2 linked regions of the Alkalihalophilus pseudofirmus genome follow. The protein of the gene in region 1 binds, or shares a complex with, the protein of each later gene. Links are inferred from orthologs where the notes say so. Each region holds a gene or a part of one and is shown in the gene's direction. Other genes may lie near its edges.

Region 1 (6,490 bases):
CGGTGCAGATCGTGTAATCGTTGTGAACCATGCTGACCTTAAAACATACACAACAGATGCTTATCAACAGGCATTATTGCAAGTTCTTGATGTAGAGAGTCCAGAGGGAGTTCTTCTTGGACACACTTCATTAGGTAAAGATGTTTCACCGCGTCTAGCGATGAAATTAAATGCGGGGCTGATCTCTGATGCGATCTCTGTTGAGATGGACGGAGGAGATGCGGTATTCACGCGTCCAATCTATTCTGGTAAAGCATTTGAGAAAAAGAAAGTAAATGAGGGAGTTGTTTTTGCAACGATCCGTCCAAATAACATTCCGCCGCTTGAAAAAGATGAGTCAAGAAGCGGAGATGTTTCGAACTTAACAGTAGATATTAAAGATCTACGCACAGTCATTAAAGATGTGGTTCGTAAAGCAACAGGCGGTGTTGATCTTTCTGAAGCAAAAGTAATCGTAGCTGGCGGCCGTGGAGTAAAAGGGAAAGAAGGCTTTGAGCCGCTGCAAGAATTAGCAGACCTACTAGGCGGTGCGGTTGGAGCGTCTCGTGGAGCGTGTGATGCAGACTATTGCGATTACTCACTGCAAATTGGTCAAACGGGTAAAGTCGTGACACCAGATTTATATATTGCGGTTGGTCTTTCAGGTGCGATTCAGCATTTAGCTGGTATGTCTAACTCTAAGGTCATTGTAGCAATTAACAAAGACCCAGAAGCTCCTATTTTTGAAGTGGCTGATTACGGTATAGTCGGCGATCTATTTGAAATTCTTCCAATCCTGACAGAAGAGCTTAAAAGCACATTAGTTTCTAACTAATGACCCTTTAAGAAAGTCCATAGACGCATGGGCTTTCTTTTTTTATCACATAGATTATAGCGGGGCATGTTTTAAAATTATTCATTCGGTTATTTTAATACTAGGCAGGGGATAATAATTGCGAGCAACTTATTCGCCAATTTAATACGTCAAATGGTATAATCAGACTGTAAATTATTTTGTTGAGAATTAAAGGAGGCTTTTTTGATGGCTATCGTAAACGTAACAGATCAAACATTCGCAAGTGAAACAAGTGAGGGAGTCGTTCTTGCAGACTTTTGGGCACCTTGGTGTGGACCTTGTAAAATGATTGCACCTGTTCTTGAAGAATTAGATGCAGAGATGGGCGATAAAGTAAAGATTGCTAAGTTAGATGTAGATGAGAACCAAGAAACAGCTGGTAAATACAGCGTCATGAGTATCCCTACTCTTCTTGTTTTTAAAGATGGAGATGTAGTAGATCAAGTTGTTGGGTTCCAGCCGAAGGAAGCATTAGCTGAACTTCTAAACAAACACCTATAATTCATTATGAAATCGCGCCCTCAAAAGAGAGCGCGATTTTTTGCTGTGCTTGCTGCTTCATACTTGATATTTTTTTAGATGTCGCTAACAATAGAGTGAGAGAACATATGTTTAGATCTTGCAGCCAATAGGTTAGAGCTATCGGATTTACAGCAATAAGTTTCGCTGTAATGGAGAGGGGGAGACATGTAAGTGAATCAGAAAGATGGAAATTACCTGAAGGAAAAGCTAGCGGTCTTGCCTGATCAGCCTGGCTGTTATTTAATGAAAGATCGTCAAGGAACCATTATCTATGTAGGGAAAGCAAAGGTTTTGAAAAATCGAGTGCGATCTTATTTTACTGGTTCTCATGATGCGAAAACACAACGGCTTGTTAGTGAGATTGTGGACTTTGAATATATTATGACCTCATCAAATATCGAGGCGCTTATTCTCGAGATGAACTTAATAAAAAAACATGACCCAAAATACAATGTCATGTTAAAAGATGATAAATCGTATCCGTATTTAAAAATAACAAATGAAGAACATCCGCGGTTGATTACAACAAGAAACATAAAAAAAGACGGCGGGAAGTATTTTGGTCCTTATCCTAATGCAGGAGCGGCTAACGAGACGAAAAAGTTATTAGACCGCTTATATCCATTGCGTAAATGCAGAACGATGCCCGATAAAGTGTGTTTATATTATCATATCGGTCAATGTTTAGCGCCGTGTGTTTATGAGGTCACAAAAGAGCAAAACCAAGAGATGGTTCAAGAAATCACTAAATTTTTGCGTTCAGGTCATGATGAGATTAAAGAAGATCTTACAGAGAAGATGATGAAAGCCTCAGAAGAGTTGAATTTTGAGCGGGCCAAAGAATTAAGAGATCTATTGCAGCATATGGATCAAGTCAGAGAAAAGCAAAAGATGACCATTAATGATCATATTAATCGAGATGTATTTGGCTTTGCTTATGATAAAGGCTGGATGTGCGTGCAGGTGTTCTTTATACGTCAAGGAAAGCTGATCGAGCGTGATGTGTCGATTTTTCCATTTTATAAAGAAGCTAAGGATGATCTGCTTACATTTGTAGGGCAGTTTTATCTTCAAAAAGATCATATTAAGCCAGCGGAAATACTCCTGCCAGAAGAGGTAGATCGTGAATTGGTTGAACAATTATTAGAAGTGAAGACAGCTCATCCGAAACGAGGTAAGAAAAAGGAGCTGCTGGATTTAGCCAACCAGAATGCATCTTTTGCGCTAAAAGAAAAGTTTTCTTTAATTGAGCGGGATGAAGATCGAACGATCAAAGCAGTAGAACGATTAGGAGAAGCGATGGGGATTGCAACTCCTTATCGCATAGAAGCTTTTGATAACTCAAACATTCAAGGAACAGATCCTGTCTCCGCAATGGTGACCTTTTTAGATGGGAAACCAAGCCGCAAAGATTACCGGAAATACAAGATCAAGACAGTGACAGGTCCAGATGATTACGGTTCAATGCGCGAGGTTGTAAAAAGGCGCTATGTGAGGCTGCTGCAAGAAGAAAGACCGCTGCCTGATTTAATTGTCATTGATGGAGGAAAAGGTCAGATTGCTTCTGCGCAAGAAGTAATCGAAGATGAATTAGGGCTCTCTATACCGGTTTGCGGACTTGCTAAAGATGAAAAGCACCGTACCTCACAATTATTAATGGGCGACCCTCCGGTAGTCATTCCGTTAAAAAGAGACAGCCATGAATTTTATTTACTTCAAAGAATACAAGATGAGGTTCACAGGTTTGCGATTACCTTTCATAGACAAACAAGGTCAAAAACCTTCTTTCAATCTGTGCTTGATGAGATCCCTGGTGTAGGAGAGAAACGAAAACGCCAGCTGCTCAAGCATTTTGGGTCCGTGAGAAAAATGAAGGAAGCGACGATTGAAGAATTAGCAGTAGAAGGGGTGCCAAAGAACGTAGCAGAAGCTATATATGAAAAGCTGCATGAGAAAGATTAAATTTCTTGTTGCAACATACGTTATCCTCTGCTAGAATGAAAAACAATTAAATATGCCGCACTTCAAAACAATGAAGTGATGGTAGAGGAGCGAAAACCATTAGTAAGCCAGTCGAGAACGATGAGGTTCTTTGACACTGGTTAAAAGGGGAATTCGCCGAAGTTTGTATAGACCTCATAACTATACATGCTGGACTTATCTCGAATAGGGGTAAGGCTGTCACTTGACTATACCCAATAGTCTTGTGGAGAACTATCTCACGTGAGAAAGGGAGTAGTGTGGTACCTGTACGGTATGACAAGCAACGGTGAGGGGTTTTCCTTATTGTTGCTTTTTTTGTACGCAAAAAGGTATAACACATCCAGTCGATCAAAAGAATCGCGCGTGAAGAGATTGAGAGGATGAGGCGAAATGGCAAGGATTGTACAAAAATATGGCGGAACTTCAGTTGGTTCTGTAGAAAAAATTGAAAATGTTGCAGACCGTGTTACACGAGCAGCAGAGGCAGGGAGTGAGTTGATTGTTGTCGTTTCAGCGATGGGGAAGTCAACGGATCAGCTTGTCAGTTTAGCAAGTGATATTACGGATCATCCAAGTAAGAGAGAAATGGATATGCTTTTATCCACGGGAGAACAAGTGACGATCTCCTTACTTACAATGGCACTCTTAAAGCGCGGGGTAGATGCCGTATCTTATACAGGCGGTCAGGCAGGTATTTTAACAGAAGCATCTCATGGAAATGCAAGAATACAAGAAATTGATTCAGAACGGTTAACAAATCAGCTTGAAGCAGGCAAAGTACTAGTTGTGGCAGGTTTTCAAGGTGTAACAGAAGATGGCAGCATTACAACACTTGGAAGAGGCGGTTCAGATACAACAGCGGTTGCGCTGGCTGCAGCTGTAGGGGCAGACCGTTGTGAGATTTATACAGATGTAACCGGAGTATTTACGACGGACCCACGTTATGTGAAGAAGGCACGTAAACTGCAGGCGGTATCTTATGATGAAATGTTAGAGATGGCAAACTTAGGAGCAGGTGTACTTCATCCAAGAGCGGTAGAGTTTGCGAAAAATTATGAAGTTCCATTAATGGTTGCATCAAGCATGGTAGAAGAAACGGGAACAATGATTGAGGAGGAAGTTACAGTGGAGAAAAATTTAATCGTAAGAGGGATTGCATTTGAGAATGATGTTACAAAAGTAACAGTTGCAGGTCTGCCAAACCGTATGGATACCCTGCCAAAACTATTTTCTATTTTATCAAGCAACGGAGTAAATGTAGATATCATTATTCAAAACCAATACGACGAAGATCATGTAAATATCTCATTCTCTATTACTCAATGCTCACTGAAAGAAACAGTAGCACGCTTAGAGCAAGCAAAGAATGAACTTGAATTTGAACACTTATATCATGAAGAAGATCTTGCAAAAGTATCGATAGTAGGGTCAGGCATGATTTCAAACCCGGGTGTGGCTGCTACAATGTTTGAGGCCCTAGCTAAAAATGAAATATTTATTAAAATGGTCAGCACATCTGAGATTAAAGTGTCGGCTGTTGTATCTGAAGACGATATGGTGATGGCAGTTGAGGTCTTACATGATGCGTTTAAATTAGACGAAGTACATGAAGAAGAACAAGCGGCACAATTAGTATAAAGGAAAAAGCGATGCACTCATGCATCGCTTTTTTTACGCTTCAATCGTGTCATGCAGATCGGACTCGACTTGAATATGAATAATCCCTTTTTTCTTTGTCTGAGTAGCAGCAGTATAAGAGGACAGCCATGTTTCTACTTGCTGGGCTAGAAATCCTGCCTCTAATTGATAACTGCGGTCATCGTTTTTATCCATCCATTCACCGCGAAGCTCAAATACCCGTTCTTGCTTTTTTTCTTTTACTAATGACAGGGTACCCCAATTTGCTTTTTCAAAAAAATCGATGGTTTCCTCGATTGTATGTAACGGGTACTTGCGAGCAAGGGCTTTTCCAACCCAGTACAAAATAGAGTCATGCTCTTGCCCGAAGACCTCCTTTAAAATATCATTTCTAAGTAAATCGTAACCGAATGTCTCGTCTCTAAATTCCATGTAGAAAAACACCTCTCCTCTTCTTATATTATAAAAGGTCTCTTTCTAGCTGTCCAAATGAATATAGAAGGAATCTCAGAAGTATTGGGAGGTAATCGTAGGGAAATATAAGGAAAAGTGCTTACTTTTTTCCTAGCGCTTATAGTTTCTCTAATACGGAAATGGTATACTTAAGCGCGAATGAATACGGAGGTACTACACGATGAAATTAGGGTTAAGTCAATTTCTTTCCCCCTTTAGGGTTATTATCATTTCTTATATCATAGCAATGATTGTCTTTAGTATCCTTCTTTATCTACCTATCTCACATAAAGAAGGAGTCGACCTTACATTCTCTGAAGCGTTATTTACGTCTGTAAGTGCGGTAAGTGTGACTGGGTTAACGGTGGTAAATGTGTCAGAGACGTATAGTTATATCGGTGTATTCTTTCTTGCATTGGCTATTCAGCTTGGCGGAATTGGCATTATGACACTAGGCACATTTGTATGGATGCTTTTCGGAAAGAAAATCAATTTATCTCAGCGAATGCTGATCATGGTCGATCAAAACCAAAATAAATTTTCAGGCCTAGTGAATTTGATGAGAGGTATTCTTTTTGTAGCTTTAATCATCGAGTTAATTGGGGCATTGATTCTAGGTACATATTATATACGCTATTTTGATACGGTTGGGGAAGCCTTCTATCAAGGCGCATTTGCTTCATTAAGTGCATTTACAAATGCGGGGTTTGATGTCACAGGGCAATCGTTAATTCCTTTTGCGAACGATTATTATGTACAGCTTGTTGTGATCCTGCTGATTTTTGCTGGTGCGATTGGGTTCCCTGTGTTAATGGAACTGAAGGAGTATTTCTCTAAAGATAACCCTCATTTTAAATTCAGCTTGTTTACGAAGATTACAACGACTACTTATTTTGCTGTTTTTATTATTGGGGTTATTGGAATTTGGGCGCTTGAGACGGGATCATATTATGTAGGTCTTGAGTGGCACCAGCAGTTATTTTATTCCATCTTTAATTCAGCCACCACGAGAAGCGGCGGCCTTTCGACCATGGATGTGTCGGAATTAAATATTGCCAC
Region 2 (6,808 bases), 370 kb from region 1 along the record:
CCTAATGCAGAATTGTTCAGCTACATGGTGGCATGGGGAGAATTGTTTGTCGGTCTTGGATTGATCTTTGGGGTATTTACAACAGCAGCAGCCTTCTTCGGGATTATGATGAATTTTGCCTTCTTATTTGCCGGAACGATTTCTTCTAATCCGTGGATGATCTTATTTACCATCTTCATCTTGGCAGCAGGAGCGAATGCTGGCAGATACGGCGGCGACCGCTGGGCTATTCCTTATATGAAAGGGTTCATTAACAACAAACGAAATGGCGGCCAAAGGATTCAAGGTGATGTAGCGAATGCGGCTTAACACTTTATAAAACTCAGGAGCATATCCACATGCTCCTGAGTTTTTTTAGTTGAAAGGGACTTCGGCATCCGGCGGAAGAGGTTCATAAACGACGGTCCCTTTTATATCAATGCTTTTAGCGATAATCACTCCGGTAAATGTAGCATTATTATCAATGGTGACATTACCATCTGGAGCAAAGATTATGCCGCTCGTATTACTAGAGATTCTTACATCTCCTTTAGAGGCATAGATGGTCTGATTAGAAATCTGTTTGCGGTACGTCGTCTGGTCATTTAATACGGTGTAGCCTCTCTCTGTATACCAATTTTGATTTTCTACATCAGGCAAAGTAAATTCAGGAAACGAAATAGAATCTACTTTTTCCACTGTGTAGCTATCTTCGTGCGGGAGTGTATCTTTACCCGTAATTGAACCTGTATAAAGTATTTTTCCGTTGATATCAACCTGATTTAAGTTTCCTGTTAAAATATCACCGCCTACGTAAATGGTGCTCTCAGAGCTGTGGCCAAGAGTAATATGTTTTAAATCTAAATTTCCTTGTATGTAAATATTCTTCGCCTTGATTGATGTTTTAGAGCCGCTGTTCGATGAAAAGCCGTTTCGCATCACAACTGTAGCTTCTGGACCTATGACGGTTCCGTTCCCTGTGAAATCAAGAATATTTCCAAAGAAGAGGACATTTTCCTTTCTTAAGTAGTCTAGAAACGAAGACTCGGGTTCTGGATCAGGATCAGGGCCTGGATTAATTGGTGTAACACTTGAGGAATATTGACTTTCCAGGGTTGTTTGTATCTCAAATGAAGGGTTATGAGAATCGGTTAGCCTCATATTTACATTTAAGTTATAGTCAGCGTTTAAATTCCCGCAACGTCTGTTCGTAGTAATAGTTGTTCCTTCAGGTGAAATTTCATTAAGCTCAATGTGTTCGATTAAATGCGCAGATTCAAAAAAATCATCATAGCAAAATACATCATCATATCCAGCCTTATGCTGTTCTCTTAACTGTGTCATCATAATATTGGCCTCTTGACGAAGGTTGATATGCGAGCTTGTTTTCTCATTAAATGAAAAAGTAGATAGTAATACATTATAAATGATCCCTATAAAAAGGGATGAGATCACAATGGTAGCTAATACTTCTAATAAAGTAAGGCCTTTTTCTTTTACTATGTATTTAGTTAGCATATATCACCTCGAGTAAGAATGTTAAAGTTGATAGGTATATAGTCCTTATGTTATAACATTTTTGGTAAAAGTTTCTATCTAAAGTTTGTGTAATAGAATATAGATTGGAAAGGTAGAGGAAATTCGAGGCTAGAACAAAGAAGAATCGTTATTTCACATTCCTACTTCTCTTTGTTTATTGTATACTTGGGTGTATGAATGAGAACTTGGGGGAATTAAACTTCATGAACTTAACACCTGAAAATGAGCAAGAAAACCGAAATGTGATCCCGTTTTATCGCAGCGGCGATTATTTCTTTCATAGAGGCATTATTGCTTATCGTAAAAACCATCTGAAGCGAGCAGTGAAATTATTTGAACGTGCTGTTAAGCTGACGGATCAAGAGCCGGTTTTTCATGTTCAATTAGCGGCAGTTCTCTCAGAGATCGGCCAGTATGAGAGATCGAATGACATTTTAGAGATGGTCCTAACGAATCACGGAGACGATCAATCTGAATGTTATTTTTTCATGGCTAACAATTATGCCTATCTTGGATTATTTGAAAAGGCTGAAGAGGCCGCAAAGCGTTACATGGTATTAACTCCTGGCGGGGAGTTCTTCAAAGACGCAGGCGACTTGTTGGATTTAATGCAAGTAGAGCAAAATGAAGCAGAGGCTGATGCGGACGACGAAGAAGATTGGGAGTCGTTTGATTTGTCCTCTGATGAATATATTATTGAGCATGGCCGTGCCCGTACACTGCTTAGAGACGGGAAACCTGAAGAGGCGCTTCCTATTTTGCAAGACATTATTACGGAGCACCCTGCTTGCTGGTCGGCGCATAATCATTTAGCTGAAGCACTTTTTCGTCTAGGCGATGATTCGGCGTTTGAACTAAGCAGAAATGTGTTACAAGAAGATGAGGGGAATTTATTCGCCCTTTGTAATTTAGCAGTATTTTATACGATGAAAGACAATGAGTTGTCTGCAGCACCTTTTATTGATGCGATTAAGCGCATTTATCCGCTTGATATCGAACATCATATGAAGGTAGCACAAGTTCTGGCAGCAGTCGGACATTACGAGCAGGTCATCGGACGGATTATGCGTGTAGAGCCCTTCATTTTAGAACGTGAACCCGATCTGTTCCATTGCTTAGCTGTGGCGTACTATCACACAGACCAGTATGAAAAGGCCTTATTTTACTGGCGCAGAGCGGGAAAGCTAGGGAATAAATCTGCGGCAGAAATTCTTGAAAAAGTAGAGCAAGGCACCCTTTTGGCGCGCGATGTAGAATACCACCTGTGGTAATTGTAAAGAATTTGTTTTGTTTGAGCATATAAGTAGACACTTATATATCTCTTGATTAGGATAAGGGTAGAAATCAATTTACAGCAGTGATTGAAGGAGTGGATTAGGATGAGTGAAGAAAAAGTGTATGATGTCATTATCGCAGGAGCGGGTCCTGCCGGAATGACTGCAGCTGTTTATACATCTCGTGCAAACTTAAGCACGATTATGCTTGAGCGCGGAGTTCCTGGCGGTCAGATGGCTAATACAGAAGATGTAGAAAACTATCCCGGCTTTGACCATATTTTAGGGCCTGAGCTTTCAACAAAAATGTTTGAGCATGCGAAGAAGTTCGGTGCTGAATATGGCTATGGCGATGTAAAAGAGATTATCGATGAAGGTCATTATAAGATCGTCAAAGCAGGCAGTAAAGAATACAAGGCGCGTTCTGTCATTGTTGCAACGGGTGCAGAATATAAAAAGCTTGGCATTCCAGGTGAAAAAGAGCTTAGCGGCCGCGGGGTTTCATACTGTGCTGTTTGTGACGGAGCTTTCTTTAAAGGGAAAGAGCTTGTTGTTGTCGGCGGAGGAGACTCGGCTGTTGAAGAGGCTGTTTACTTAACTCGTTTTGCTTCTAAAGTGACAGTCATTCACCGCCGTGATCAGCTTCGTGCTCAAAAAATTCTTCAAGATCGTGCGTTTAACAATGATAAGATCGAATTTATTTGGAATCATGTTGTAAACGAGATCAATGAAGAGGGCGGAAAAGTAGGCAGTGTCACAATTGAGAACACAGAAACAGGCGAAACAAAAGATTTCAAGACAGATGGTGTATTCATCTACATCGGTATGCTTCCGCTAAATGCGAGTGTGAAAAACCTTGGCATCTTAAATGAAGAAGGATATGTTGTTACAAATGAAGAAATGGAAACGAAAGTACCTGGCATTTATGCAGCAGGTGATATTCGTGAAAAATCTCTTCGTCAAATCGTCACAGCAACAGGCGATGGCAGCTTAGCTGCACAAAATGTGCAACATTATCTAGAAAGTCTCGCAGAACAGACAAAATAATTCAAAAAACTGCAGAAAAAAACGTAATTCGGTCTTAATGAGTTTGTAACAAGGATGAAATATATATGGGGTATGATATAAATAAGTAATTGACCCCCTTTTTTATATAATTTGCACGGACACATCGTCCGTGCCCTTTTTTTGTCTATTTTTGAAATGATTCGACAAAATCAACCCTCATGCAAATTTTCCCTAATCCAAGTAATTGTGACGTTATCAAAATGAATGTATAATATTAAGGAGTAGTAGAACTGAGGTGAAGCTGTTGCAAAGGGTTACAAACTGTGTACTAGTAAATGGAGATCAAGCGTTATTGTTACAGAAGCCACGTAGAGGATGGTGGGTGGCACCAGGAGGAAAAATGGAATCTGGTGAATCCATTAAAGAAGCAGTGACAAGAGAGTTCCGTGAAGAAACAGGATTTCTTGTGAAAGATGCGAAGCTGCGTGCCGTTTTTTCAATGGTCATTATTGAAGATGACAAGATTCAATCTGAGTGGATGATGTTTACATTTCAAGCAACACAGTATGAAGGTGAACAGCTTGAGGAATCACCAGAAGGATCTTTAAAATGGCAGCCGCTAGATCAGATTACATCCCTGCCTATGGCTGAAGGAGATAAACAGTTATTCCGTCACGTGTTAGAACACGACGGATTGATGTATGGAACGTTCCATTACACACCCGATTTTAAATTGCTATCTTATCGATTAGATCCTGATCCATCAGATCCTGATCAATCTAAGTAAAGATAAGCTGAAAGATAAATTAAACATAAATAAGGTTATTTTTAATAAGATTGAACTAAATCTAAGAGCAGGTGATAGGCTATGACCAATCAAGAAGAAATACAAATCGTAATCATCACAGGGATGTCTGGGGCAGGAAAAACTGTGGCTGTCCAAAGTTTTGAAGACTTAGGGTATTTCTGTGTGGATAATTTGCCCCCTGCTTTAATTCCAAAATTTGTTGATCTCTTAAAAGGCTCAAACGGGACGATGAATAAAGTCGCACTCGTTATCGACCTTCGCGGGAAAGCATTTTTTGATCATTTATTTGAGGCAATTGATGCGATCAGCATAGAAGAAAACATCCAGCTTAAAATGCAAATTTTGTTCTTAGATGCAAAGGATGCCAAGCTCGTACAACGCTACAAAGAAACGAGAAGGTCTCATCCATTAGCTAAAGGCGGACTTCCGCTGGATGGAATTAAAAAAGAACGTGAATTGCTTGAAGAGTTAAAAGGCCGCGCCCAGCAGATTATTGATACAACAGAGATGAAGCCAATCCAGCTGCGTGAGAGAATTATCCAGCGTTTTAAAACGACGGATCGTCATCCATTCTCAATCAATATCATGTCGTTTGGCTTTAAATACGGAATCCCGATTGATGCCGACCTTGTTTTTGATGTGAGATTCCTGCCTAATCCTCATTATGTCGATCATCTAAGACCTCAAACAGGATTAAATGAAGAAGTGTCTTCGTATGTACTGAAGTGGAGTGAAACACAGACATTTATTGAAAAGCTTCGTGACTTGCTGACGTATATGCTTCCACAGTATAAACGTGAAGGTAAGAGCCAGGTTGTCATCGGAATTGGATGTACTGGCGGAAAGCACCGTTCGGTTACTTTAGCAGAATACTTTGGTGAGGCATTTTCAAATGAGTATGTAATGCATGTGAGTCATAGAGATATTGAAAAGGGGAAGGAAAAAACAACGTGAAGCAAAAGAAAATTGTTGTAATCGGCGGAGGAACAGGACTATCTGTATTGCTTCGAGGGTTAAAAACATTTCCTGTTTCGATCACGGCGGTTGTAACAGTGGCCGATGATGGGGGCAGCTCAGGGCGTTTGAGGCAAGAGCTTGATATTCCGCCTCCTGGAGATGTTCGTAACGTTCTCGTCGCCCTTGCTGAAGTAGAGCCATTAGTAGAAGAGTTATTTCAGCATCGTTTTCAAAATGGGAATGGCTTATCAGGACATTCCTTAGGCAACTTGCTGTTAGCAGGAATGACGTCTCTCACTGGAGATTTTGCAAAAGGGATTGCAGAGCTCAGCAAGGTCTTAAATGTACGTGGAAAAGTATTTCCTGCTGCTAATCGCAGTGTCGTCTTACATGGTGAGATGGAAGATGGCACCGTGGTAACAGGGGAGTCAAAAATACCGCTTTCCAAAAAACGAATTAAACGGGTCTTTTTAACACCAGCAGACATTAGTCCGCTTTATGAAAGTGTTAAAGCTATTCAAGAGGCAGACCTCATCGTACTTGGGCCAGGAAGCCTATATACAAGCGTTCTGCCAAATCTGCTCGTTCCAGGGATCAGTGAAGCTGTTTCAGAGTCAGAAGCAAAAAAGGTATATATCTGCAATGTGATGACACAAAGTGGAGAGACTGACGGCTATACAGCCTCCGAACACCTCGATGCGTTGTTTTCTCATTGCGGAAAAGGTATGATAGATGAAATCCTCGTTCATGGGTCACCTGTATCTGATGAAGTGAGGAAGCATTATTCAAAAGAACATGCTGTCCCTGTTACTGTAGATACCGACCGGCTTCAATCAATGGGCGTCGGCATAATCTGTGATCATTTTGTTGTGGAGTATGAGAAAATGCTGAGACATGATGCGATTAAAGTATCTAAGGCATTGATAGATGTAATAGATAAAAGGTAAATGGCGTAAAAGGTTACTAGAATATTGGCGTGTGGTTTTGCAAACGATCAATTAGTAAAAGCGGGTCATACATGCGTGCTGCACGGCTGAAAGGAGTGAACGTAATGTCCTTCGCAGCCACTACAAAAAAAGAACTAACCCAGTTTGAGCAAGAGGATTGTTGTGCTAAAGCAGAACTTTCCGCTTTAATCCGTATGAATGGATCGATGTCACTTGGAAACAAGCAGCTTGGGCTTGATGTGACCACTGAGAACGCAGCGATTGCTCGTCGGATTTACACTTTAATTAAAAAGTTA

The links.
Region 2: the proteins of trxA (region 1) and trxB are in contact, whole or in part, in a crystal structure (PDB 1F6M), measured with the Escherichia coli proteins. The link is inferred for Alkalihalophilus pseudofirmus from one-to-one orthologs.

What each region holds. Positions count from the first base shown.
Region 1 is NZ_CP117835.1:3,168,864-3,175,353, reverse strand. The notes cover bases 1-2,678. They hold trxA (thioredoxin), read left to right. Parts: upstream 1-1,021; coding sequence 1,022-1,336; downstream 1,337-2,678. Other genes in these bases: uvrC (excinuclease ABC subunit UvrC), read left to right, coding at 1,529-2,678; PQ478_RS16880 (electron transfer flavoprotein subunit alpha/FixB family protein), read left to right, coding at 1-814. Also shown: more of uvrC, read left to right, coding at 2,679-3,319; PQ478_RS16865 (aspartate kinase), read left to right, coding at 3,731-4,978; PQ478_RS16860 (YslB family protein), read right to left, coding at 5,012-5,410; PQ478_RS16855 (TrkH family potassium uptake protein), read left to right, coding at 5,613-6,490. UniProt on the Escherichia coli protein: Participates in various redox reactions through the reversible oxidation of its active center dithiol to a disulfide and catalyzes dithiol-disulfide exchange reactions.
Region 2 is NZ_CP117835.1:3,544,005-3,550,812, reverse strand. The notes cover bases 1,873-4,868. They hold trxB (thioredoxin-disulfide reductase), read left to right. Parts: upstream 1,873-2,897; coding sequence 2,898-3,839; downstream 3,840-4,868. Other genes in these bases: rapZ (RNase adapter RapZ), read left to right, coding at 4,669-4,868; PQ478_RS18705 (NUDIX hydrolase), read left to right, coding at 4,105-4,587; PQ478_RS18715 (tetratricopeptide repeat protein), read left to right, coding at 1,873-2,789. In the rest of the region: PQ478_RS18725 (DoxX family protein), read left to right, coding at 1-309; PQ478_RS18720 (DUF7305 domain-containing protein), read right to left, coding at 355-1,497; more of PQ478_RS18715, read left to right, coding at 1,722-1,872; more of rapZ, read left to right, coding at 4,869-5,562; PQ478_RS18695 (gluconeogenesis factor YvcK family protein), read left to right, coding at 5,559-6,512; DNA-binding protein WhiA, read left to right, coding at 6,617-6,808.